Regions from separate parts of the Kribbella sp. CA-247076 genome, predicted to be linked through region 1. Evidence: riboswitches for the same ligand, from Rfam matches in the RefSeq annotation. Region 1 holds a riboswitch; the other holds the start of a gene.
The links. A riboswitch is a leader RNA that binds a small molecule or an ion and turns the genes downstream of it on or off. The one in region 1 is predicted to bind glycine.
Positions count from the first base shown of each region.

Region 2: another riboswitch for glycine. It lies ahead of gcvP (aminomethyl-transferring glycine dehydrogenase); the one in region 1 lies ahead of ACQPYZ_RS33355 (L-serine ammonia-lyase).

Region 1 covers NZ_CP192051.1:7,005,933-7,016,912, forward strand. Annotated here, with positions in the region: gene ACQPYZ_RS33340 (hypothetical protein) at 1-326, shown strand, start outside; gene ACQPYZ_RS33345 (hypothetical protein) at 323-982, opposite strand; gene ACQPYZ_RS33350 (alpha/beta fold hydrolase) at 1,160-1,834, shown strand; gene ACQPYZ_RS33355 (L-serine ammonia-lyase) at 1,821-3,194, opposite strand; glycine riboswitch at 3,273-3,363, opposite strand; gene ACQPYZ_RS33360 (DUF3817 domain-containing protein) at 3,528-3,917, opposite strand; gene ACQPYZ_RS33365 (alpha/beta hydrolase) at 4,042-5,511, shown strand; gene ACQPYZ_RS33370 (hypothetical protein) at 5,559-5,786, opposite strand; gene ACQPYZ_RS33375 (aminopeptidase P family protein) at 5,979-7,409, opposite strand; gene ACQPYZ_RS33380 (GntR family transcriptional regulator) at 7,495-8,217, opposite strand; gene ACQPYZ_RS33385 (NRAMP family divalent metal transporter) at 8,387-9,682, shown strand; gene ACQPYZ_RS33390 (LamB/YcsF family protein) at 9,698-10,450, shown strand; gene ACQPYZ_RS33395 (5-oxoprolinase subunit B family protein) at 10,450-10,980, shown strand, end outside.
Region 2 covers NZ_CP192051.1:3,267,719-3,278,698, reverse strand. Annotated here, with positions in the region: gene gcvP (aminomethyl-transferring glycine dehydrogenase) at 1-887, opposite strand, end outside; glycine riboswitch at 959-1,048, opposite strand; gene ACQPYZ_RS15530 (dihydrodipicolinate synthase family protein) at 1,064-1,924, opposite strand; gene ACQPYZ_RS15525 (MerR family transcriptional regulator) at 1,975-2,478, opposite strand; gene ACQPYZ_RS15520 (bifunctional nuclease family protein) at 2,797-3,291, opposite strand; gene ftsR (transcriptional regulator FtsR) at 3,370-4,068, opposite strand; gene ACQPYZ_RS15510 (FHA domain-containing protein) at 4,055-4,591, opposite strand; gene gcvH (glycine cleavage system protein GcvH) at 4,781-5,164, opposite strand; gene ACQPYZ_RS15500 (DUF881 domain-containing protein) at 5,214-6,185, opposite strand; gene ACQPYZ_RS15495 (small basic family protein) at 6,187-6,519, opposite strand; gene ACQPYZ_RS15490 (DUF881 domain-containing protein) at 6,516-7,367, opposite strand; gene ACQPYZ_RS15485 (CDP-alcohol phosphatidyltransferase family protein) at 7,372-7,968, opposite strand; gene ACQPYZ_RS15480 (YciI family protein) at 8,187-8,555, shown strand; gene ACQPYZ_RS15475 (RNA polymerase sigma factor) at 8,552-9,736, shown strand; gene ACQPYZ_RS15470 (alpha/beta hydrolase) at 9,762-10,682, shown strand; gene ACQPYZ_RS15465 (GNAT family N-acetyltransferase) at 10,692-10,980, shown strand, end outside.

The DNA.
Region 1 (10,980 bases):
CCGCCGGCATCGGCCGGCTCCGGGTCACGAACGGTACGGCGAAGGACGTGGCGATCTCGATCGTGAGCACCGGGCAACCGCCGGGCACACCGCACGTGATGGTGTACGTGCAGTCGAAGAAGGCCGCGACGATCAGCCGGATCGGCGGCGCGTACTCGATCTACTACAAGAGCGGCACCGACTGGAACCTGGAGCGCCGGCAGTTCGGCGCCGACTGCTCCTTCCAGAAGTTCGACCGCACCTTCGGCCGCAACGAAGGCTGGCAGATCGACCTCCAACCCACCATCACCGGCAACGCCAGCACCACCGAAGTCGAGGCCTACTAGAGGCCGAGGGTGTCGAGGATGGTGGTGAGGAGGCCGCCTACCAGGCCTGGGTCGTTCGGTTCGTCGGGGTCGTCCGGGGGCGGCGGGGGTGGGTCGCTGGTGGGCGGGGGCTCTGTCGGCGGCTTGGTGGGCGGTTTGGTCGGCGGGTCCGGCGGCTGGGTGGTCGGGTCCGCGGGCGGCCGGGTGGTCGGTTTCGGGGGGACCTTGGTGGCCGGCGGGTGCGTGGGCTCCTGGTGGTCGACCAGCTGCGGGATCGCGGGCTTGGTGGTCGGGCAGGGCGTCGCGGGTTGTCCGTTCTCGGTGACCTGACCGGTCCCCGGCGCGGTCGTCGTTGCTGGCGGCAACGACGGGGTCTGGCCCGGCGTCGGCGGAGCCGTCGGTACCGGGGTCTCCGAGCCGCGCGGGACGGTCGGGCCGCCGGTCGGGAGCCGGGTGCTGGGTTCGAGGCCGGCGACCGGGCTGGCCGGGTCCGGGCCGCCACCGGGCAGCGGCAGGAACGAGGCGCCGATCCGCGGACCACCGAGCAGAGCGATGACGACGAGCACGCCGTACAGCGACAGCAGGGCACCGACCGTGTAGGCAGCCTGACGCAGCCGCCGGCGGTTCTGCCAGGGCGGTCGGCTGCCTGCCGCCGTTGCGGCAGAGATCGGTTTCACGGTCCCGCACAGTAGCGGCTACACCAGCGCTTGAAACAGCCCTTGGAAGAAATTCCACGCTAGATCGCAATATTCGGTCAATTCCGTTCCGCTACGCATTCGTAGAATTGCACCGAGTCAACAGTGGACGCGCCCATCGGCGGCGCAGCGAAGGATTTCCTGTGCCAGCCTGCTCCCATGTCTTCTCTGGTGCTGCTGCACGGACTCGGAGCCAACGGCCGGGTGTGGGACCGGTGGCCACAACCACGGCTCGCGCCCGATCTCCCCGGCCACGGCTCGGCTCCCGCGCTCCCGGCGTACACCTTCGGCGCGATGGCCGCCGCGATCGCCGAGACCCTTCCGGTACGGCGTGAGGTCGTGATCGTCGGCCACTCACTCGGCGGCGTGGTCGCGCTGGAGCTCGCCAGTGGACGGTACGGCGTCGACGTCAGCCGGGTGATCGCGCTCGGGGTCAAGGTCACCTGGTCCGACGACGACCTGGGCCGGGCCGGCGCCCTGGCGCGCAAGCCGGTCGCCTGGTTCGACACTCGCGAGGACGCGGCCGGGAGGTTCCTCAAGGTCTCCGGTCTGCAGGGGCTGGCCAACCCGGACGATCCGGTCGTCGATCACGGCCTGACCGAGGCCGACGGCCGCTGGCGCCTGGCGATGGACCCCGGCACGTTCGGTGTCGGTGCACCCGACCTTCGCAGACTCGTTGCCGAGAGCAAGGCGGACGTCGTCCTCGCCCGAGGAGAGCTCGACCCGATGAACACCGACGCCGAGCTGCACGCCCTGCACGACCAGGTCGTCACCTTGCCCGGCCTCGGCCACAACGCCCACGTCGAGGACCCGGGAGCGCTCAGCATTCGATGACGTTGACGGCGAGGCCGCCGCGGGAGGTCTCCTTGTACTTGATCTTCATGTCGGCGCCGGTCTCGCGCATGGTCTTGATCACCTTGTCGAGGGTGACCACGTGGACGCCGTCGCCATGCATCGCCATCCGGGCCGCGTTGATCGCCTTCACCGAGGCCATCGCGTTGCGTTCGATGCACGGGATCTGCACCAGGCCGCCGACCGGGTCGCAGGTCAGGCCGAGGTTGTGCTCCATCGCGATCTCGGCCGCGTTCTCGACCTGCAACGGCGTCCCGCCGAGGACCTCGCACAAGCCGGCCGCGGCCATCGAGCAGGCCGACCCGACCTCGCCCTGGCAGCCGACCTCGGCGCCGGAGATCGACGCGTTCTCCTTGTACAGCACGCCGATCGCGCCGGCGGTCAGCAGGAACCGGACGGCGCCGTCGTCAGTCGCGCCGGGGACGAACCGCCGGTAGTAGTGCAGGACGGCGGGAATGATGCCGGCGGCACCGTTCGTCGGGGCGGTGACGATCCGGCCACCGGAGGCGTTCTGCTCGTTCACCGCCAGCGCGAACAGGTTGACCCAGTCCATCACCTTGAGCGGATCGACCGACCACGGGTCCTGCGACAGCTTGCGGTGCAGCGCGTGCGCCCGTCGCGGCACCTTCAGCCCGCCGGGCAGGATCCCCTCGGTCTCGCAGCCCTCCCGCACGCACTCCTGCATCACCTGCCAAATGTGCAGCAGCCCGTCGCGCACCTCGTCCTCGGTCCGCCAGGCCAGCTCGTTCGCGAGCATCACCTCGCTGATCGACAGCTGCGACTCACGGCAGCGGTCCAGCAGCTCGGCGCCGGTGGTGAACGGGTACTTCAGCGGAGTCGTGTCCGGCACGATCCGGTCCCCGGCAGCCGCGGTCTCGTCGACCACGAACCCGCCGCCGACCGAGTAGTACGTGCGCTCCCGCAGTACGTCGCCGTCCGCCGTCCGGGCCGCGAACGTCATCCCGTTCGGGTGGTACGGCAGCGCCTTGCGCCGGTGCATCACCAGGTCGGTGTTCTCGTCGAAACCGATCTCGTGCGTCCCGGCCAGCCGCAGCCGGCCGCGCTCGCGGATCGCCTCGACCCGCGCGTCGACGGCATGCGTGACCACGGTCTCGGGGTCGTCGCCCTCGAGTCCGAGCAGGACCGCCTTGTTGCTGCCGTGGCCGTGCCCGGTCGCACCGAGCGAACCGAACAGCAGCGCCTCGACCCTCGCCGTCCGGCCGAGCAGGCCGTCGTCGGACAGGCCGAGCGCGAAGGTGCGGGCGGCACGCATCGGTCCCACCGTGTGGGAGCTCGACGGGCCGATCCCGATACTGAACAGGTCGAAGACGCTGATCGCCATCGTGCGGAGGTTCCTTCCGGTCGCCGTTGACCGTTGGCTTCCTCCCCGCTCTGTCAGGCAGATGCCTTCCAGAGGTGCCTCGCCCGTACGGTGAAGGTGCCTGAGAGATTCTTGGGGAGAGTTGCTCCTACGGCGCCCGAGTCATGGGCGCGTCTCCCGATCCCACGCCGTAGCGAGCAGGCGCTCGGCGGAGTGCCTCGCTGTGCTGGAGCGGAGGGCTCGATGCGGATCCATCGTGCCCTTCGCTCCAGTGCAGCGAGGTGCCCGCCGAGTGCCGCGCAGTAGGCGTGGGATCGGGAGACGCGCCCTTGCTCGGGACTCTCCCGCACGGGTTCATGCGGCTGTTGAGTTGACTGACGTCCGTGACGGTACGGCGGTCTCCCGGCCGCCGTCAATCCGGCCGGTGCGCACCATCCAGATCTCGAAGAGCCAGGTGAACAGCGGCGGAACGCTGGCCGCCAGACCCACCAGCGTGACCGGCCAGGACCACCGCAGTGGACCGCGGACGACGAGCACGGTCAGCACGTAGGCGATGAAGATGCCGCCATGGATCGGGCCGAAGATCTTCACCCCGAGCTCGTTGTCGGACAGCACGTACTTGAACAGCATGCCGATCAGCAGCCCGGTCCAGGAGATCGCCTCCGCGATCGCCACCCACCGGAACCACACGGCGTACTTGGCACTCTTCGGCGCATCACTCGGCGCACTACTCGTCCCAGTCATCAGCGACCGACCCTAACAAGTCCCCCAAGCGGTGCCCCGGGTCGGGCGGGGGCTGCTCCCCGATGTGATCGAGCAAACGGTTGCCCAGGATCGGGGGAGTTGCCTCAGACAGGAGTTCTCCCAGATGAAGTTCAGACAACGCGCCCTCGCGTGCGGCGCGGCGCTGGGCGTGGCCGCCGCCGGGCTGACCGCGCTGCCGGCGTCCGCGACCCCGGCGACGATCCAGTGGGCCGACTGCACGCCCGAAGGCCAGGACGATCCCGAGGTCGTGAAGGGTTCGCAGTGCGCGACCCTGCAGGTCCCGGTCGACTGGCGGAACCCGGACGGTCCCACGTTCGGTCTCGCGATCGCCCGGCGTACGGCGAAGGAGCCGGGCGACCGCGTCGGCGTCCTGCTGTGGGGTCCGGGTGGTCCCGGTGACTCCGGTGTCGACCGGGTCAAGACCGGGATGGATCGCTTCAGCCAGACCCTGCAGAACCGGTTCGACGTGGTCAGTTTCGACCCACGCGGGATCGCCCGCAGCAACCCGGTGAAGTGCTCGGCCGCCTTACTGGCCGGGCAGCCGTCGCCGGTGCTGAAGAGCCAGGCCGACTTCGACGCGACGATCCGCTACAACCGCACACTCGACGCGGACTGCCGGCAGCACACCGGGCCGGTCTACGACCACATCGACACCTGGCAGACGGTGCGGGACGTGGACGCCGTCCGGGCCGCGCTCGGAGAGCGGACGATCTCGTTCCACGGCAGCTCGTACGGGACGCTCCTCGGTGGTCAGTACGCCGAGACGTACCCGCACCGCGTCCGCGCGATGGTGCTGGAGAGCGTGGTCGACCACAGTGCCGCGTCGGCCCGGTCGTTCATCGACGCCCAGGCGTCCGCTGCCCAGGACTCGTTCGACGAGTTCGTGACCTGGTGCAACGCGGCAACGACCTGCGCCCTGCACGGCCGTGACATCAGCGCGTTGTGGGCCGGCCTGCTCGAGCGGGCGGACGACGGCAAGGTGCCCGATCCGCGAAACCCGGACGTGCCGATCACGCCGTACTGGCTGAGCTTCAACGTCTTCCGGGCCCTCTACGGTCCGCAGTGGCCGGCGTTGGCGGACCTGCTGAAGAAGCTCGACGCGAGCGTCCCGCCGACCGGGCAGCCGCCGGTCCCGACCGGGCTGGCCTCGAACACCCTCGCGGTCTTCTGCCAGGACTGGGACCTCCCGGTCCGCAACTATCGCGAGTACGCCGGGATGCTCGACCGACTGGCCCGGAACAACCCGGACATGCGCTACCCGGGTCAGCTGGTCGCGATCTCGATGTGCCTGGGCCTACCGTCGGCCGACAATCCACAGCACCGGCTGAAGGTCCGCGACCTGGACACCCCGGTCCTGCTGGCGAACGCGATCCACGACCCGGCCACCGGCTACAACTGGGCGCGGAGCGTGGCCCGTCAGCTCGGCCGGCACGGCGTGCTGCTGACGTACGAGGGCTGGGGGCACGGCAGCTACGACGGCGGCCCGTGCATGGAGACCACGATCGACGCGTACCTGGTCGCACTCGACGTCCCCCGCCGCGGCACGAGCTGCCCGGCCGTACCGCCGGTGTGACAGTCCCGGGCAGGCGTCTCCCAACCAGACGCCTGCCCGGGCGCTCTTCAGACCGGTACTCCGGTGACCTCGAGCACGCGGTCGAGGTGGTCGCCGCGGACCATCCGGCCCGCCAGCAGACGGAGTTCGGCGCAGGCGGTCTCGAGCGCCTGCGTCTGGGACCGGCAGTGGTCGACGTACCAGAACGGGTCGTCGGGTTGCGGGTCGTCGGCGTCGTCGATGTCGGCGTACCAGTGCTGGTCGCCGCAGTGCATCACTCGCACGCGCAGGTTCATGGCTGCTACCCCCGTGGCCGGGATCCCTGGGTCCCCCCCGGATCCCAGTCGGGGTCGTCTCGGCCTGGCGCGTGGTCGCGGCCCCCCACTGCCACGCGCCGGGCCGAGTTCGACCCTCCCCCGCTGACTACATCGTTGCCGAGGGCGTCGGTGTTACTGCTTGTGACGGGATTATTTTGCGTGGCCCGGCGGCTACCGCGCGTTCAGGTGCGACTGGGTCCACTGCTCCAGGCCGGCGGCCGTGATCGGCAGGTCCTCGGTGAGGATCTCGAGCCGGTCGGAGTGCACCACCACGTTGTCCTCGATGCGGATGCCGATCCCGCGCAGCTCCGGCGGCACGGTCTCGTCGTTCGGGTGGAAGTACAGCCCCGGCTCGACCGCCAGCGCCATCCCGGCCTCGATCTCGCCGGCGAAGTACGCCTCCGGCCGGGACGCGTCGCAGTCGTGGACGTCGAGGCCGATGTAGTGACCGGTGCCGCAGACGATGTACCGCCGGTGTTGCTGGCCGTCCGGGCCGAGCAGCTCGTCGAGCGACACGTCCAGCAGCCCCCAGTCCCGCAGGCCTTCGGCGAGCACGCGCATGGCGGCGTACTGGAAGGCGCGGTACGGCGCTCCGACCCGGACGGCGTCCAGGGACGCCAACTGCGCCTTGTGCACCAGGTCGTACACCTGCCGCTGGGCGTCGGTGAACTCGCCCGTCGCCGGGAACGTCCGGGTCACGTCCGCGGTGTACAACGTCCGCGTCTCGACGCCGGCGTCCAGCAGGATGACGTCGCCCTCGTTCACCGGCCCGTCGTTGCGGACCCAGTGCAGCACCGGCGCATGTTTGCCGGCAGCAACGATCGAGGCGTAGCCCACGCCGTTGCCCGCGGTCCGTGCGCGCCGGTCGAAGGTGCCCTGCAGCCAGCGCTCACCGCCGCCGCGGATCGCCTCCGGAAGCTCGCGGGCGACGTCACCGAACGCGAGCACGCTGGCCGCGACCGCCTCGCGCAGCTGGTCCAGCTCCCAGTCGTCCTTGATCCGGCGCAGCTCGGCGAGCGTCTGCCGCAGCGCGTTGCCGTCGGTCGGCGAGGTCCGGACCAGGGCGTCCAGCATCGGCTCCACGCCCGGCGTCGAGAGCATGAACGGTACGGCGCCGCGCACCGCGGCCGGCAGCTCCTCGATCGGCCGGCAGGCGATCTGCAACGCCTCCGACCAGTCCTTCAGCCCCGGCACCGGCCCGACCCACAGCTCGCCGTCGCGCGCGTTCGCGAAGAAGTCGGCCTCGTCCGGGCCGGCCGTCTCGCGCAGGTAGAGGGTCGCGTCCCCGTCCGCGGACAGCACGAGTACGGCGCCCTCGGCCTGGCACCCGGTGAGCCAGACGAAGTCGCTGTCGGCGCGGAAGAGGTAGTCGGTGTCGTTCGACCGGACCGGCGCCCCGCCGGCCGCGACCGCGATCCGGCGTCCGGGCAGCGCCGCCGACAGCTTCGCGCGGTGCTCGGCGGCCGCCTCGGCCAACCCGTCCGGTACGGTCACCGAGCGGTCGACCGGACCCCAGCCACGCGAGATGAACTCCCGGAAACCCTTGGCGTCGATCGGGCGGTAGGACTTCGGCGTTTCGTCGGTCCGGTCGTCGTCGGTCATGAGCTGTGCTCCCCTTTGCAGCTGACGGATACTGCCATCAACTCAGGTCGGAGCAGGGCCGCGCAAGCCCTTATCCACCGCGGGATCACCGGGCCCGGAACGCGTCCAGCAGGCCTTGCTCCGAGTCCACCAGGTACTGGTGCAGGTCGGCGGCGGCCTGCTCGTACTTCCGCGCCTCGAGCAGCTCGAACAGGCCGCGGTTGCGGGCGATGTACGGCTCGTGCAGCTCCTGCGGGGTCGCGATCACGTGGAAGAGGAGCCGCAGCTCCGCGAGCAGCCGGCCGGTGATCGCGTCCACCCGGGCGCTGTCGGCCAGCCCGATCAGATGCTGGTGGAAGCGCATGTTCGCCGTACCGACGGCCGGCCAGCGATCCGCGCGCGCGGCCGCCTCGGCGGCCTCGACGTCGTCCCGCAGCGGCTCGAGCCGCTCGGCCGGCAGCTCCGGGTCCCGGTCGGCCAGACCGCGGACGACGTCCACCTCGAGCACCCGGCGGAGGCGGTACAGGTCGACCACGTCGCGCTCGTCCAGTTCGGGCACGAACACGCCGCGGTGCAGCTTGTAGACGAGCAGGCCCTCGTGGGTCAGCAGCCGGAAAGCCTCCCGCAGCGTGTTCCGGCTGACCTCGAGCACCTCGGTCAGCTCGATCTCGGAGAGCTGGGCGCCCGGCGGCAGCGCACCCTCGGTGATGCTGCGGCGCAGGATGTCCGCCGCCCGCTCGGCCGAACTGCTCCGGTCCAGGCGCGCGACGTCGGCGGCGACTGTGCGCAACCACGCCTGGCGGCCCTCGTCGATCTCACCCGTGCTCATCACCGCATCATCACCCACCTGGCCTCGTCGGCGAAAGTTTGGTCGAACAAGACTCTTGCAGGATTGTTGAACAATCTCTACTCTCGTGTCACCGGACGCGTCCGATCACCCACTCACAGCCATGGAGAACACCCGGCAGCACCACCCGCAGACCTCAGGAGCATCCGCCATGTCCAAACCACCGACGAAGCGCCTGTCGAAACCCACCACCCGCGGTACGACGACCCGGCGCCGGCAGCTCAGCCCGGCGGCCGGCCACAAGACGCCCGACAACGCGATGAAGACCGGGACCCGGTCGACGCTGGTCGGCGCCATGTTCCTGATGGCCACCTCCGCGATCGGTCCCGGGTTCATCACCCAGACCACGCTGTTCACGGTCTCGCTCGGTGCGGCGTTCGCGTTCGCCATCGCCGCGTCGATCCTGGTCGACATCGCGCTGCAGCTGAACGTCTGGCGGGTGATCGGCGTCTCCGGCCGCCGCGCCCAGGAGCTCGGCAACCTGGTCGCGCCCCGGCTCGGGACGGCGATGGCCGTGCTGCTGTTCGCCGGCGGGCTGGTCTTCAACATCGGCAACGTGGCCGGCACCGGGCTCGGGACCGACGCGATGCTCGGCCTGGACCCGAAGCTCGGCGGTGCGTTGTCCGCACTGATCGCGATCGGCGTCTTCCTGTCCAAGCGGGCCGGCCTGGCGATGGACCGGATCGTGCTCGTGCTCGGCGCGGTGATGATCCTGCTGACGACGTACATCGCGATCACGTCGGGTCCGCCGGTCGGCCAGGCGCTGAAGAACGCCGTCCTGCCGGAGCAGGTCGACTTCCTCGTCATCACCACGCTGATCGGCGGCACGATCGGCGGCTACATCGTGTACGCCGGCGCCCACCGGCTGCTCGACTCCGGACTGTCCGGTCCGCAGCACCTCCGCGAGATCAGCCGGGGTTCCGTCACCGGCATCCTGATCACCGGCCTGATGCGCGTCGTCCTGTTCCTCGCCATCCTCGGGGTCGTCGCCGGCGGCGTCGCGCTCGACCCGGGAAACCCGACCGCCTCGGCGTTCCAGCACGCTGCCGGCGAGTTCGGGCTGCGGGCCTTCGGCGTGGTGCTCTGGGCGGCCGGGATCACGTCGGTGATCGGCGCGTCGTACACGACCGTCTCGTTCGTCACCTCGCGGACCACGACCTCGGACCGGACCCGGACGGTCCTGGTGGTGCTGTTCATCGCGGTCAGCGCGGTCATCTACCTGGCCGTCGGTACGGCGCCGGCGAAGCTGCTCGTGTTCGCGGGCGCGTTCAACGGGCTGCTGCTGCCGCTCGGCATCGGCGTCCTGCTCTGGGTGGCCTGGCGCCGGCGCGACCTGATGCGTGGGTACCAGTACCCGCGGTGGCTGCTCTCCCTGGGCGCCGCGGCCTGGCTGCTGACCATCTACCTCGCCGTGCGGTCGGTGAAGCCCGTGCTCGAGCTGTTCTAGTTTGGAGGAGTGGAGATGGACCTCAACGCGGATCTGGGCGAGGGTTTCGGTCCCTGGCCGATGGGCGACGACAGCGCGCTGCTGGACGTCGTCACCAGTGCCAACGTGGCCTGCGGTTTCCACGCCGGCGACCCGTCGATCATGCGCCGGGTGACCGGTGAGGCGGTCGAGCGCGGGGTGGCGATCGGGGCACACGTCGGGTACGCCGACAAGGCGGGCTTCGGCCGCCGGTTCGTCGACATCGAACCGGCCGCACTCCGCGACGAGGTCGTCTACCAGCTCGGTGCCCTGGACGCGTTCGCCCGGGTCGCCGGCGATCGCGTCCGGTACGTGAAGCCGCACGGCGCGCTCTACAACACGATCGGGCACCACGAGGAGCAGGCGGCCGCCGTGGTCGGCGCGGTCCTCGACTACGACCGGACCCTTCCGGTGCTCGGTCTGCCCGGCTCGGCCTGGCTCCGGCTCGCGGCCGACGCCGGGCTGACCGTCGTCCACGAAGCCTTCGCGGACCGTGCGTACACCCCGGAGGGGACGTTGGTGTCGCGCCGGGAGGCCGGGTCGGTGCTGCACGACGCGGACGAGATCGCGGCCCGCTGTACGGCGATGGCGACCGGGCAGCCGATCCGGGACAACGCCGGTGGGTCGCTCGTCGTCGAGCCGGCCTCGATCTGCGTGCACGGCGACACCCCGGGCGCGGTCGACATCGCGCGCCGGGTGCGAGCCGCGCTGGAGGGAGCGGGCGTCACGCTGAGCCCGTTCGGCCGGTGATGCGGATCCTGCCGTCCGGCGACCACGCGCTCCTGGTCGAGTTCGACGACCTCGACCAGGTCCTCGGCTACTACGCCGCTCTGTCCGCGGCTCCACCGGCGGACGTGGTCGACATCGTGCCGGCGGCGCGGACGGTGATGGTGTCGACCGCCGGCGGTCTGGACGAGTTGGCGCGGGTGCTGCGGGCGGTCGAGCCGGTGGATCGCGGGCAGGTGGCCGAGGACCTGCTGGAGATTCCGGTCGTGTACGACGGCGAAGACCTGGCGGACGTCGCCGAGCTCCTCGGCTGCAGTGTGCCGGAGCTGGTCGAACGTCACACCGGCGACGAGTGGACCGTCGCCTTCTGCGGGTTCGCGCCGGGGTTCGGCTATCTGACCTCGCCCGGTGAGTGGCAGATCCCGCGCCGCGAGTCTCCGCGGACGAAGGTGCCCGCCGGGGCGGTCGCGCTGGCGGGAGAGTTCAGCGGCGTCTATCCGCGCGAGTCCCCGGGCGGCTGGCAGTTGATCGGGCGGACCGACGTCCGGATCTTC
Region 2 (10,980 bases), 3.7 Mb from region 1:
CCCGGCAACGACCGCTCCAGACCGGTCCGCACCGACATGAAGCCGGCGTGCGGACCGCCGTAGAACAGCGGTACGCCGAAGCGCTGCGAGGACCCGATCACGATGTCGGCGCCGGCCTCACCCGGTGCCTCGAGCAACGTCAGTGCGAGCAGGTCGGACGCGACCGCGACTAGCGTGTCCCGCTCGTGCGCGGCGGCGATCAGCGGCTTCAGGTCGCGGACGACGCCGCCGGAGCCCGGATACTGCACCAGGAAGCCGAAGAAGTCGCCGTCGGGCAGGCCCTCGGTGGTGTCCGCGACGACGACCTCGATCCCGAGCGCCTCGGCCCGGGTCCGGACGACCGCGATGGTCTGGGCGAAGCAGTCGGCGTCGACCAGGAAGCGGTCGGACTTGCTCTTCTTGTTCGACCGGTGCGCCAGCGTCATCGCCTCGGCGGCCGCGGTGCCCTCGTCGAGCAGCGACGCGTTCGCCGTCGGCAGGCCGGTGAGGTCGGAGACCACGGTCTGGAAGTTCAGCAGCGCCTCGAGCCGGCCCTGGGAGATCTCCGGCTGGTACGGCGTGTAGGCCGTGTACCAGGCCGGGTTCTCGACCAGGCGGCGGACGATCACGGACGGGGTGAAGGTGCTGTAGTACCCCTGGCCGATCATCGAGGTGGCGACCGTGTTGCGCGCCGCGAGCTGCCGGAGCTCGTGCAGCGCGTCCACCTCGGAGGCCGGGTCGGGCAGCCGGAGCGCCTCGGCGGACCGGATCGACGCCGGGACGGCGGCGTCCACGAGCGCGTCGACGTCGTCGTACCCGAGCAGCTGGACCATCCGCGAGACCTCGTCCGGCCGGGGCCCGATGTGCCGGTCGGCGAACGCGGCCGAGATCTGGGGTGAGTTGTTCATCTAGAGGCTCCGTTGCTGACGTGCTTCCGGTCGCCTCCCCCTCTGTCACGCGCTGCGCGCTCCAGAGTCGCCTGTGGCACTCGGTCCATGGGCCTGAGAGGTTCCGGGGAGGAATTGCCCCTTCGGCGCCCGGGTCAACGGGTCTCTCCCGAATGCTGTGTACGGCGTGTCCGAGGCTACCAGGAATCCGCGAACAGTTCGGGCAGCAGGCTTCGCGCGGCCGGCCGGGCGGCCTCGACCTGCTCGCGGGTGGCCGACGCCATCGGCCAGCGCACCCGGGTGCCGACGTCGGCCCAGTCACCGACCGCGGCCAGGAACTTGTCCAGCGCCGGGTTCGACAACCCTGCCTTCTGCAGGGGTACGACGTGCTGCGCGAAGAACTCCGCGATCCGGCGCTCCACATCCAGCGACCCGGCCTGCCGCACCGCTCCGTTGGGCGAGAGCGCGGCGACGTTGGAGTAGCTGCCGTGCGCACCGAGTAGCGACATGCTCGCCAGGAAGTGACCGGGCACGAAGATCGACAAGCCGGACTTCGTTGCCTGGTCGAACCACGCCTTGTCGCCGCCCGCGGTCTTCAACCCGATCAGCGTCGGCACCGCGTCGGCCAGGCTCCGGAGCAGCTGAGGATCGACGCGGGTCTTCGCGTGCGGCGGGTTGTACAGGACGAGCGGGACCTCACCGGCCACGTCCGCCGTACGCCGGAGGAAGGCGAGCACCTCGCGGTCGTTCAAGGGCAACCAGTCGGGCACGATCACCTGGATCGCACCGGGCTCGAGCGCCGCGGCGCGCCGTACCCGCTCGAGTTGGACCTGGGCGGACGGATGGCTGGCGCCCAGCTGAAACGGTTTCCCGGTCGCCGCCAGCAGGTCGTTGATCCGGTCGAACTCGTCCTCGGTCAGGGTCTGGAACTCCCCCGCCGTGCCGTGGGCATAGAGGCCGTCCAGCTCGGTCGCGGCGAGTGTCGCCGCCTGCGTCTCCAGCCGCCGGAAGTCGATCGAGTCGTCCGCGTTCAGCGGCAGCAACAAAGTCGCCCACACACCGCGCAGCGATCCAGCGGTGAGTGGGCGCACAGGAGAAGAAGTGGAGGTCAGCCGGTCATGCGGGCGCGGCGGCGGGCGGCGAGCTCGTCGTTCGCGTGCGAATCGCCGTCCTCGCCGTGACCGTCGGCACGCTCGGTCGGCAGCTCGGACAGGGAGCCCTCGACCTCGCGCCAGACGCCACCGAGGGCGATACCGAACACGCCCTGGCCGCCGGCCAGCAGGTCGATCACCTCGTCGGGCGACGTACACATGTAGACCGACGCGCCGTCGCTCATCAGCGTGATCTGGGTCAGGTCGTCGATGCCGCGCTTGCTCAGGTGGGCGATCGCGGTCCGGATCTGCTGCAGCGAGATCCCGGCGTCCAGCAGCCGCTTGATCACTTTCAGCAACAGGACGTCACGGAAGCCGTACAGCCGCTGCGTGCCGGAACCCGTCGCCGGACGCACGGACGGCGAAACCAGGCCGGTGCGGGCCCAGTAGTCGAGCTGGCGGTACGTGATCCCGGCCGCGGCGCAGGCCGTCGGCCCGCGGAACCCGACGTCCTCCGGCATCGGCCGCAGGTCGTCGTCGAAGAGCAGACCCTGCACGCCGGCGGTCGCGGCCGCCTGGGCGTGTGCTTCGGACGTCGACTGCGCCGTCAGATCCGTGTCGCCGGTGCGTGTCACGCCTGAGCCTCCCTGGGTACCGACTGGAACGGGTCACATTCGTGGAGTGACGCCACCCCACAACTCCTTCAAGGTAAGCCGCCGATCAGGGAGGGTCAACGATCATCGCCCCTGGTCGGGAGCGTGTCGCAACCATGACCTCAATCGTTACCTGCCGTGCCTTGTACCAGACCGCTCAACTCTGTCCCGGGCTCACAGTCCCGGCTAGCTCTTGTCGAAGTCTTCCGGGGTCACCTGGTCGAGGAACTCCCGGAACCGCTCGACCTCCTCTTCCTCCTCCACCTCGTCCGCGCCGGTCGCCTCACTCTCCGGAACCGGGATCCCGGCCTCGGCCAGGATCTCCTCGGTGCAGAACACCGGCGTCCCGGTGCGCAGCGCCAGGGCGATCGAGTCCGACGGCCGCGCGGAGATCTCGGTCTTGTCGTCGAAGACCAGGATCGCCTCGAACACACCGTCGGTCAGGTTCACGATCCGGACCTGGTTGAGGGTGTGCCCGAGCACCCGGATCGTCTCGGCGAACAGGTCGTGCGTCAGCGGCCGGGGTGGCTCCATGCCCTGCTGGGCGAACGCGATCGCACTCGCCTCGGCTGCGCCGATCCAGATCGGCAGGTACCGCTCTCCGCCGACCTCCCGGAGCAGCACGATCGGCTGACTCGAGGGCATCTCGACCCGGACTCCGATTACGTCGACTTCGCGCACACCTTCAGCCTACTCCGCAGGCCAGCCCCGGGCAGGCCCACGGGTGCCCCGGTGGACAACCAGCTGCAACCGCCCGGCTCAGCGAGGGAGGCGGGAGCGGACGAGGGCCGCGTGCAAGCGGACCGCGAGGGCGGCCAGCTCCTCGGTCTGTTCGGTACGACGGGGGCCGGTGACCTGCTCGATCAGGCCGGCCTCGCGGTCGGCCGCCGTACGGAACGGACGCAGGTGCCGCGGCTCGATGCCGTAGCGGGCGAACTCGCCGACCAGCTTCGCCACCAGCAGCGCCTCGCCGTCGTAGTGGTTGCCGCGGGCCACCACCAGCCCGTGGCCCTCCACCTGGTCGAGCAACTCGGCCGGGACGTCCGCAGCCGCCCGCAGCTCCTCCCGGGTGAGTCTCAACTCGGTGCCGTCGGCACTGAAGTCCTCGGCGACAGGCAGTCCGGGTGGCTCGGGCAACGAGTCCGGCGCGACCGGCGGGCCGGCCGGCGCCGGGCGGAGGCCGCGGTCGATCGCGGCCAGGTGTTCCTTGATGACCTTCAGCGGCAGGTACCGGTCACGCTGCGCGGTCAGCACGTACCGCAGCCGATCCACGTCGGCGGGACTGAACTTGCGGTAGCCGGAGGCGGTCCGGGCCGGCGTCACCAGCCCCTCGGCCTCGAGGAAGCGGATCTTGGAGATGGTGACGTCGGCGAACTCGGCCTGCAGGACCTGCAGCACCTCACCGATGCCCCGCCCTGCGGCGGGGCCTTCGACGGCGGACGGCTCAGGCCTGGCCACTGGCGTAGTACACGAGCCGGTACTTGCCGATCTGCACCTCGTCGCCGTTGCTCAGCTGGACCTCGTCGATCCGGTCGCGGTTCACGTAGGTGCCGTTCAGGCTGCCGACGTCGCGCACCTTCACGCCGTACGCGTCCCGGCGGAACTCCGCGTGCCGGCGGGACACGGTCACGTCGTCGAGGAAGATGTCGCTGTCCGGGTGCCGGCCGGCGGTGACCACGTCGACGTCGAGCAGGAACCGGCTGCCCGCGTTCGGCCCGCGCTGGACGATCAGCAGGGCAGAACCGGCCGGCAGCGCGCCGACCGCGGCCTCGTCGTCGGGCGACAACGGCTCACCGGTGCGCTCCGGCTCCGGCTCGGCGCCGATCGGGGTGAGCATCGCGGTGTCGGTGACACCGGGCGTGACACCGGAGGCTGCCGGGGTCGCCGCCGGTCGGTCCGCGCCAGGGAGCATCGCTCCGCACTGCGAGCAGAAGCGGCTGCCCTCGGAGTTCTCGTGCCCGCACTGGTTGCAGAACGGCATGCTGTGATCCTCCCGATCGCCGGCGGTCCGGCGACGTTTTCGATAGACCCCGTATGAACAAGTGTGGACCCGGAAAGCCGGACCTCAACCCTCTACCAGCGGTTGAGGTCCGGCCAACCTATCAGTTGCGGCCGAGCCGGTGACGGTCGGTGCCGACCGGTGCCACCGGCCCCGGATCGGCCGGCCGGATCAGCTCTGGTCGAGCTGGCCCTGGTAGGCGTCGGCGTCCATCAACGCCGCGACCTCCTCGGCGTCCTCGACCTCGATGTCGAGCAGCCAGCCCTCGCCGTACGGGTCGGTGTTGACCAGATCCGGCTGGTCCGCGAGCGCCTCGTTGACCGCGGTCACGGTGCCGTTCACCGGGGCGAACAGGTCGCTGACGCTCTTGGTCGACTCGAGCTCGCCGCAGGCGTCTCCGGCCCGCACCTTGCTCCCCACCTCGGGCAGCTGCACGTAGACGATGTCGCCGAGGGCGTCCTGCGCGAAGTCGGTGATGCCGACCCGGACGGGGCCGTCGCCGTCGGCCTTCACCCACTCGTGCTCGGCCGTGTACTTCAGGTCTTCGGGGTACACCTTCGTTCCTCTTTCACTCAAGGACAGCTACTGGGCAGCCGCGTGACAGCTACTTGGTCGGGCTGGGCGCCGGGCGAGCGTAACGATGCTCCTCCGGCGCGTGCAAGGCGGTGATCTGGACCTGCGGGAGCTCGGTCACCTCGGCCGTCCCGCCGACCTGCGGACCGGTCACCTCGCTGACCAGGCCGCCGGGGAAGTTGGCCGCCTCGGCCAGGTTGTGCGACTCCCCGATCGCCTCGATCACGTACGGCGAGTTGACCTTCTGACCGTCGATCCGGATCCCCGGCGACTCGTCGACGAAGTCCGTACTCGCGACCACGCGGGCCGAGCCGTTGATCTGGATCGCCTCGGCGCCGGCGTCGCGCAGCTCCTCGATCGCGTCCAGCAGGTTGCTCGACGTCATCTTGCCGTCGGGGTCGTTCAGCGTGATCCGGACGCCCGGGCCCTGGGCCGGCAGCGTGCCGGCCAGGATGCCGAGCACCCGGACCTGCGCCTCGGCCTGCTCGCGCGCGGTCTGCGCCTTGTCGGCGCTGGACGACAGCGAGTTCTTCCGCTCCTCGAGCTCGGCGATCTCGCTCTCCAGCCGGCGGGTGTTCTGGCCGAGGCCGTCCAGGATCGCGATCAGGTCCTCGCGGCGGGCGTTCTGATAGCCGTCGTCGGCCCGGTTCACCCGGACCTGGACGACCGCCATGCAGGCGACCAGCGCGAGGACGACCGCCACGATCGCCTGGCCGCGGGACGGTTTGAAGCCGGCCTGGAGCCGGCGGAGCGCCAGGTTCGGCGTGCGGGGCTTCTTCGGCGTCGGCATCGGCGTCGGCTCCGCCGGCAACGGCGCCTCCCCACCACCCGGCTTGCTCACGTCGGCCTTGCTCGCCTCGGCCGGCGTGCTGGCTTCGGTGGGCCTGCTCGCGTCGGCCGGCTTGCTTGCGTCGGCGGGCTTGTTCGACTCGGGGGCCTTGCCCGGCTCGGGCTGGTTGCCCGGCTCGGGCGGGCGGGCGTTCTGGTCCGGTTCGTCGGTCATGTCAGGCCCTGAAGATGTGCCGCCGGATGGCGGCCATGTTGGTGAAGATCCGGATGCCCAGGACGACGACCACGCCGGTGGACAGCTGCGAGCCGACCCCGAGCTGGTCGCCCAGGTAGACGATCAGCGCGGCGATCAGCACGTTGGAGACGAACGAGACGACGAACACCTTGTCGTCGAAGATCCCGTCCAGGAACGCCCGCAGCGCGCCGAAGACGGCGTCGAGCGCGGCCACCACCGCGATCGGCAGGTACGGCTGCGCCCACTCCGGGACGTCGGGCGCGACCAGCAGGCCGATCACGACGCCGATCACGAGTCCGAGGACGGCGATCATCTCGGTCCACTCACCTTCGCGTAGCGCAACGCGATGGTCGCATCGGCCGGCACCAGCAAGGATTCCTCCGTCGTGATCGTCATCCGGACATCGAAGTTGCTGACCAGGTACTGCACCCACTGACCGCCCGAGCTCTGCGCGAACCGGGCCGGCATGGTCGCGGTGTCCCCGATCGCGAGCACCGTGTACGGCGGGGTCAGCGAACTGTAGTCGACGGTGATCGCACTGCCGGCGCCGCGGATCGCGGTCATCGAGGTGAGCCGGTGACCGTTCACCGAGATCGCCTCCGCACCCGCCGTCCACAGGCCGTTGACCAGCTGCTGCAGGTCGACGTCCAGCAGGCGCCCTTCCTTGTCGGCGTCCTTCGCGTCGTCGACCACGGCCTTGATCCCGGGGCCGGTGACCGCGATCGCGCCGGTCTGCAGCTCGAGGGCGTCGAGCTGCTGCTGCAGGGCGGTGCCCGCGCTGGTGTTGCTCAGTCCGGCGGCCTGCAGGCGGCGTACCTCGTCGGCGAGCTGCGTCTGCCGCGTGCGCATCGTGGTCAGCTGGCTGTCGGCCTGGTCGATCCGGGTGATCAGCTCCTTGCGCTGCTTCTCCGCCTCAGGTGCGCTGCGGTAGTTCTGCGAGGCCGCGACCGCGAGCAGGAAGCCGAGGACCACGGCCGCCGCGACCAGCATCACCCGGTGCCGGGTGCGGGCCGGTTTGCCGTTCTGCTTCGGGCGGGAGCGGGCGGCGACGGCGTACCCCTCGTCGAGGGGGTGGTCCATCAGGTTGTTGAGCAGCGACATCGACGCGTCGACACGTCGCGGCTTGGGTGGACCTTCCTTCGGTGGCGCAGACTGGTTCACGGGACTACCCAGCCGGGTCGTTGATCGGTTTCACCGTCTGGACGAGGTGGCGCAGCTGAGCGAAGTACAGGGCACCGGCCCAGTAGTAGAGCCCGGTCCCCCAGATCGCGAACGCCCAGCCGAACACCCGTGCGAGCAGGTTGAGGGTGCTGTCGCCGTCGCCGAGCAGGAGCAGCGGGAACGCGTACAGCAGGCAGAAGGTCGCGGACTTGCCGAGGAAGTGCACCGGCAGCGCGTTGAAGCCGCGACGGTGCAGGGCGGGCAGGGTGAGGGTCAGCAGCAGGTCGCGCAGCGGCAGCGCGATCGCCAGCCACCACGGGATGATGTCGCGCAGCGCGAGCCCGAGCACGGTGGCGAAGATGTACAGCCGGTCCGCGACCGGGTCGAGCATCTGGCCGAGCCGGGTGGTCTGGTTCATCCGCCGGGCGATCTGGCCGTCGGCCCAGTCGGTGAAGCCGGAGACGGCGAGGACGAGCAGGGCCCAGCCGTCCTCCTCGGGGCCGAGGATCAGCCACAGGAACAGCGGCACCCCCAGCAACCGGAGGAAGCTGAGCGCGTTCGGGATCGTGAGCACCCGGTCGGACACTTCCAAGTCCGGCACGCGACCCCTCCCTCTCTCCACCCTGGACACCCGTCGTAACTGTACTTGGGCACGTCGACAGGTTTACGCCCGGCCACACCGGGGCATGCCCTGGCTCTCCCCTGATACCAGAACGCCCCTGCCCGGTTCCCGCTACGCCTGCGACGAACCGGTGACCCGATCGATACCCAAGGGTGATGCTTGCCTTGCCTACGCTGTGCTGAACGGGAGGAGTGCAGGTGAAGTTCCTGGTGCTGATCTACGGCAATCCCGAGTCCCGCAAGGTCTGGGACTCGCTGACCGACGAGCAGAAGCGGGAGGGGATGGCCGGCTACACCGCGTTGCACGAGGCCCTCTCGGCCCGCGGCGAGCTGCTCGCGTCTGAGTCGCTGGACGACCCCGACGCCACCAAGCAGGTGCGGATCTCGGAGAGCCGGGTGCTGACGACCGACGGCCCGTTCGCCGAGGTGAAGGAGCAGTTGGCCGGGTTCTACCTGCTCGACTGCGAGAGCATGGAGCGCGCGGTCGAGATCGTCCCGCAGATCCCCGAGGCGCCGTTCAGCATCGTCGAGATCCGCCCGGTGCGGGACCTCGGCGCACTGATGTGATCGTCGAGGAGTTGCTGCGTGAGCTCGCTCCGCAGGTGCTCGGGCCGCTGGTCCGGCGGTACGGCGACTTCGACGCGTGCGAGGACGCCGTCCAGGAGGCGTTGCTGGCCGCGTCCCAGCAGTGGCCGGTGGACGGCGTACCCGGCAACCCGCGGAGCTGGCTGATCACGGTCGCTTCCCGGCGGCGGATCGAGGTACTGCGTAGTGAGGCGGCCCGGGTACGACGGGAGGAGTCGGTGGCCGCGGAGCCGCTGCCGGAGCCGGCGCCGTCGGTCGACGACTCGCTGACGTTGCTGATGCTGTGCTGCCATCCGGCGCTGACGCCGCAGTCGCAGGTCGCGCTGACGCTGCGCGCGGTCGGCGGGCTGACCACCGGCGAGATCGCCCGGGCGTTCCTGGTGCCGGAGGCAACGATCGGGCAGCGGATCAGCCGCGCGAAGGCGAAGCTGCACGGCGCCCGGTTCGCCTTGCCGCCGGTCCACGAGCAGCCTTCGCGACTGGCCGCCGTACTGCACGTGCTCTACCTGATCTTCAACGAGGGCTACACCGCGTCGTCCGGTACGTCGCTGCACCGGGTCGAGCTGAGTGCGGAGGCGATCCGGTTGACCCGGCAACTGCGCGCGGAGCTGCCGGCCGACGGCGAGGTCGCGGGCTTGCTGGCGCTGATGCTGCTGACGGACGCACGCCGGCCGGCGCGGACCACGGCCGACGGTGCACTCGTGCCGCTGCCGGAGCAGGACCGGTCGTTGTGGGACGCGTCGGCGATTGCCGAGGGCACCGAGCTGATCGCCTCGACGTTGCGGACGGCACCGGTCGGGCCGTACCAGTTGCAGGCCGCGATCGCCGCTGTCCACGCCGAGGCTGCCCGGGCCGAGGACACCGACTGGCGGCAGATCCTGATGCTGTACGAGCTCCTCGAGACGGCCGCGCCGGGACCGATGCTCACCCTGAACCGCATCGTCGCCGTCGCCATGGTCCACGGCCCGGCTCGCGGTCTCGCGCTCCTCGACGACGTCGATCCCGCGCTCACGGACCATCACCGGCTGGCCGCCGTACGCGCGCATCTCCTCGAGCTGTCCGGCGACGTCACCGCGGCCCGCGAGGCCTACCAGGAGGCCGCCCGCCGTACCGAGTCGTTGCCCGAGCAGCGCTACCTCCTGTCCCGTGCCGAGGCGTTGTGACCGGCTGACCAGGCAGAATCATCCGGTGCAGACTCCCGAGACCACGTACGACCAGCTGACCGACCGTGTGGCTGCTCTCTATGAGCAAGGTGACTACCAGGCGGCTCTCGAGCTGCTGGATCGGGCGGATGACTCCCTCCGCCCGTGGCTGGCCGAGCTGACCCACCTGCGGGCTTGCTTCCTCGGCGTACTCGGTGAGCCGGAGGCCGCGCTGGCCGCGCTCCAGTCAGCGGCAAGCGCAGGGTTCTGGTGGGATCAGTCGCTGCTGACCGAGGACGACGATCTCGCAAGCCTGCAGACGCTGCCCGGTCTGACAGCTCTTCTCGAGCTGTCGGAGGCGAACCGTGCCGAGGCCAACCCGGAGACGGCGACGCCGGTCCTCGAGCTGCCGACGGGCGAGGTGCGAGGCATCGTGGTCGCCCTGCACGGCGCCGGCCAGCGGGCCACGCATGCGGCTCGCGACTGGGCGAGCGTGATCCCGCTCGGGTACGCGTTGCTCTCGGTCGAGTCGTCCCAGCTGATGTCGCCGATGTACCGCACCTGGCCCGACCCGGCGCGTTCCCTCGACGATGTTGCCCAGGGGCTCACACAGCTTCCTGAGAAGCTGCAGTCCCTACCGTTGATCGCAGCCGGCTTCTCCGCCGGCGGCCGGGTCGCCCTCGACTGGGCGCTGACCGGCCAACCCCGGCCGGTGGACGGCGTCATCGTACTCGCGCCGGCACTCCGGCGACTGCCCACCGAGGCGTACGGCGCACTCGAACCGGCCGTCGTACTGATGGGGTCGGACGACGACCTCCGTGAGGTGGTCGAGGAGGCGCGTGAGCAGCTGGCCGGGTTCGGCGTGCGGATCGAGTGGCTGCCGGGCGTGGGGCACGAGGTCCCGGCGGACTTCGCCGATCGGCTGGCCCAGCTCTTCCGGACGCAGAACGTCCGGAACGAGGGCTAGCCTCCCGGCATGGTGACTCCGATCGAGGCGGAGCAATTGACCGTCGTCCCCGCGAACGAGGCGTCCTGGGACGACCTGCAGGCCGTCTTCGGGACCGCGGACGCGGGCCACTGCCAGTGCCAGCGGTTCAAGATCCGCGGCTGGATCTGGCGCGACTCCACTCAGGACGAACGCACCGCGATGCTCCAGGACCAGACCGCCTGCGGCGACCCGACCGCGCCGTCGACGAGCGGCCTGGTCGGGTACGTCGACGGCACACCGGCCGGCTGGGTCGCGGTCGAGCCGCGGACGGCGTACC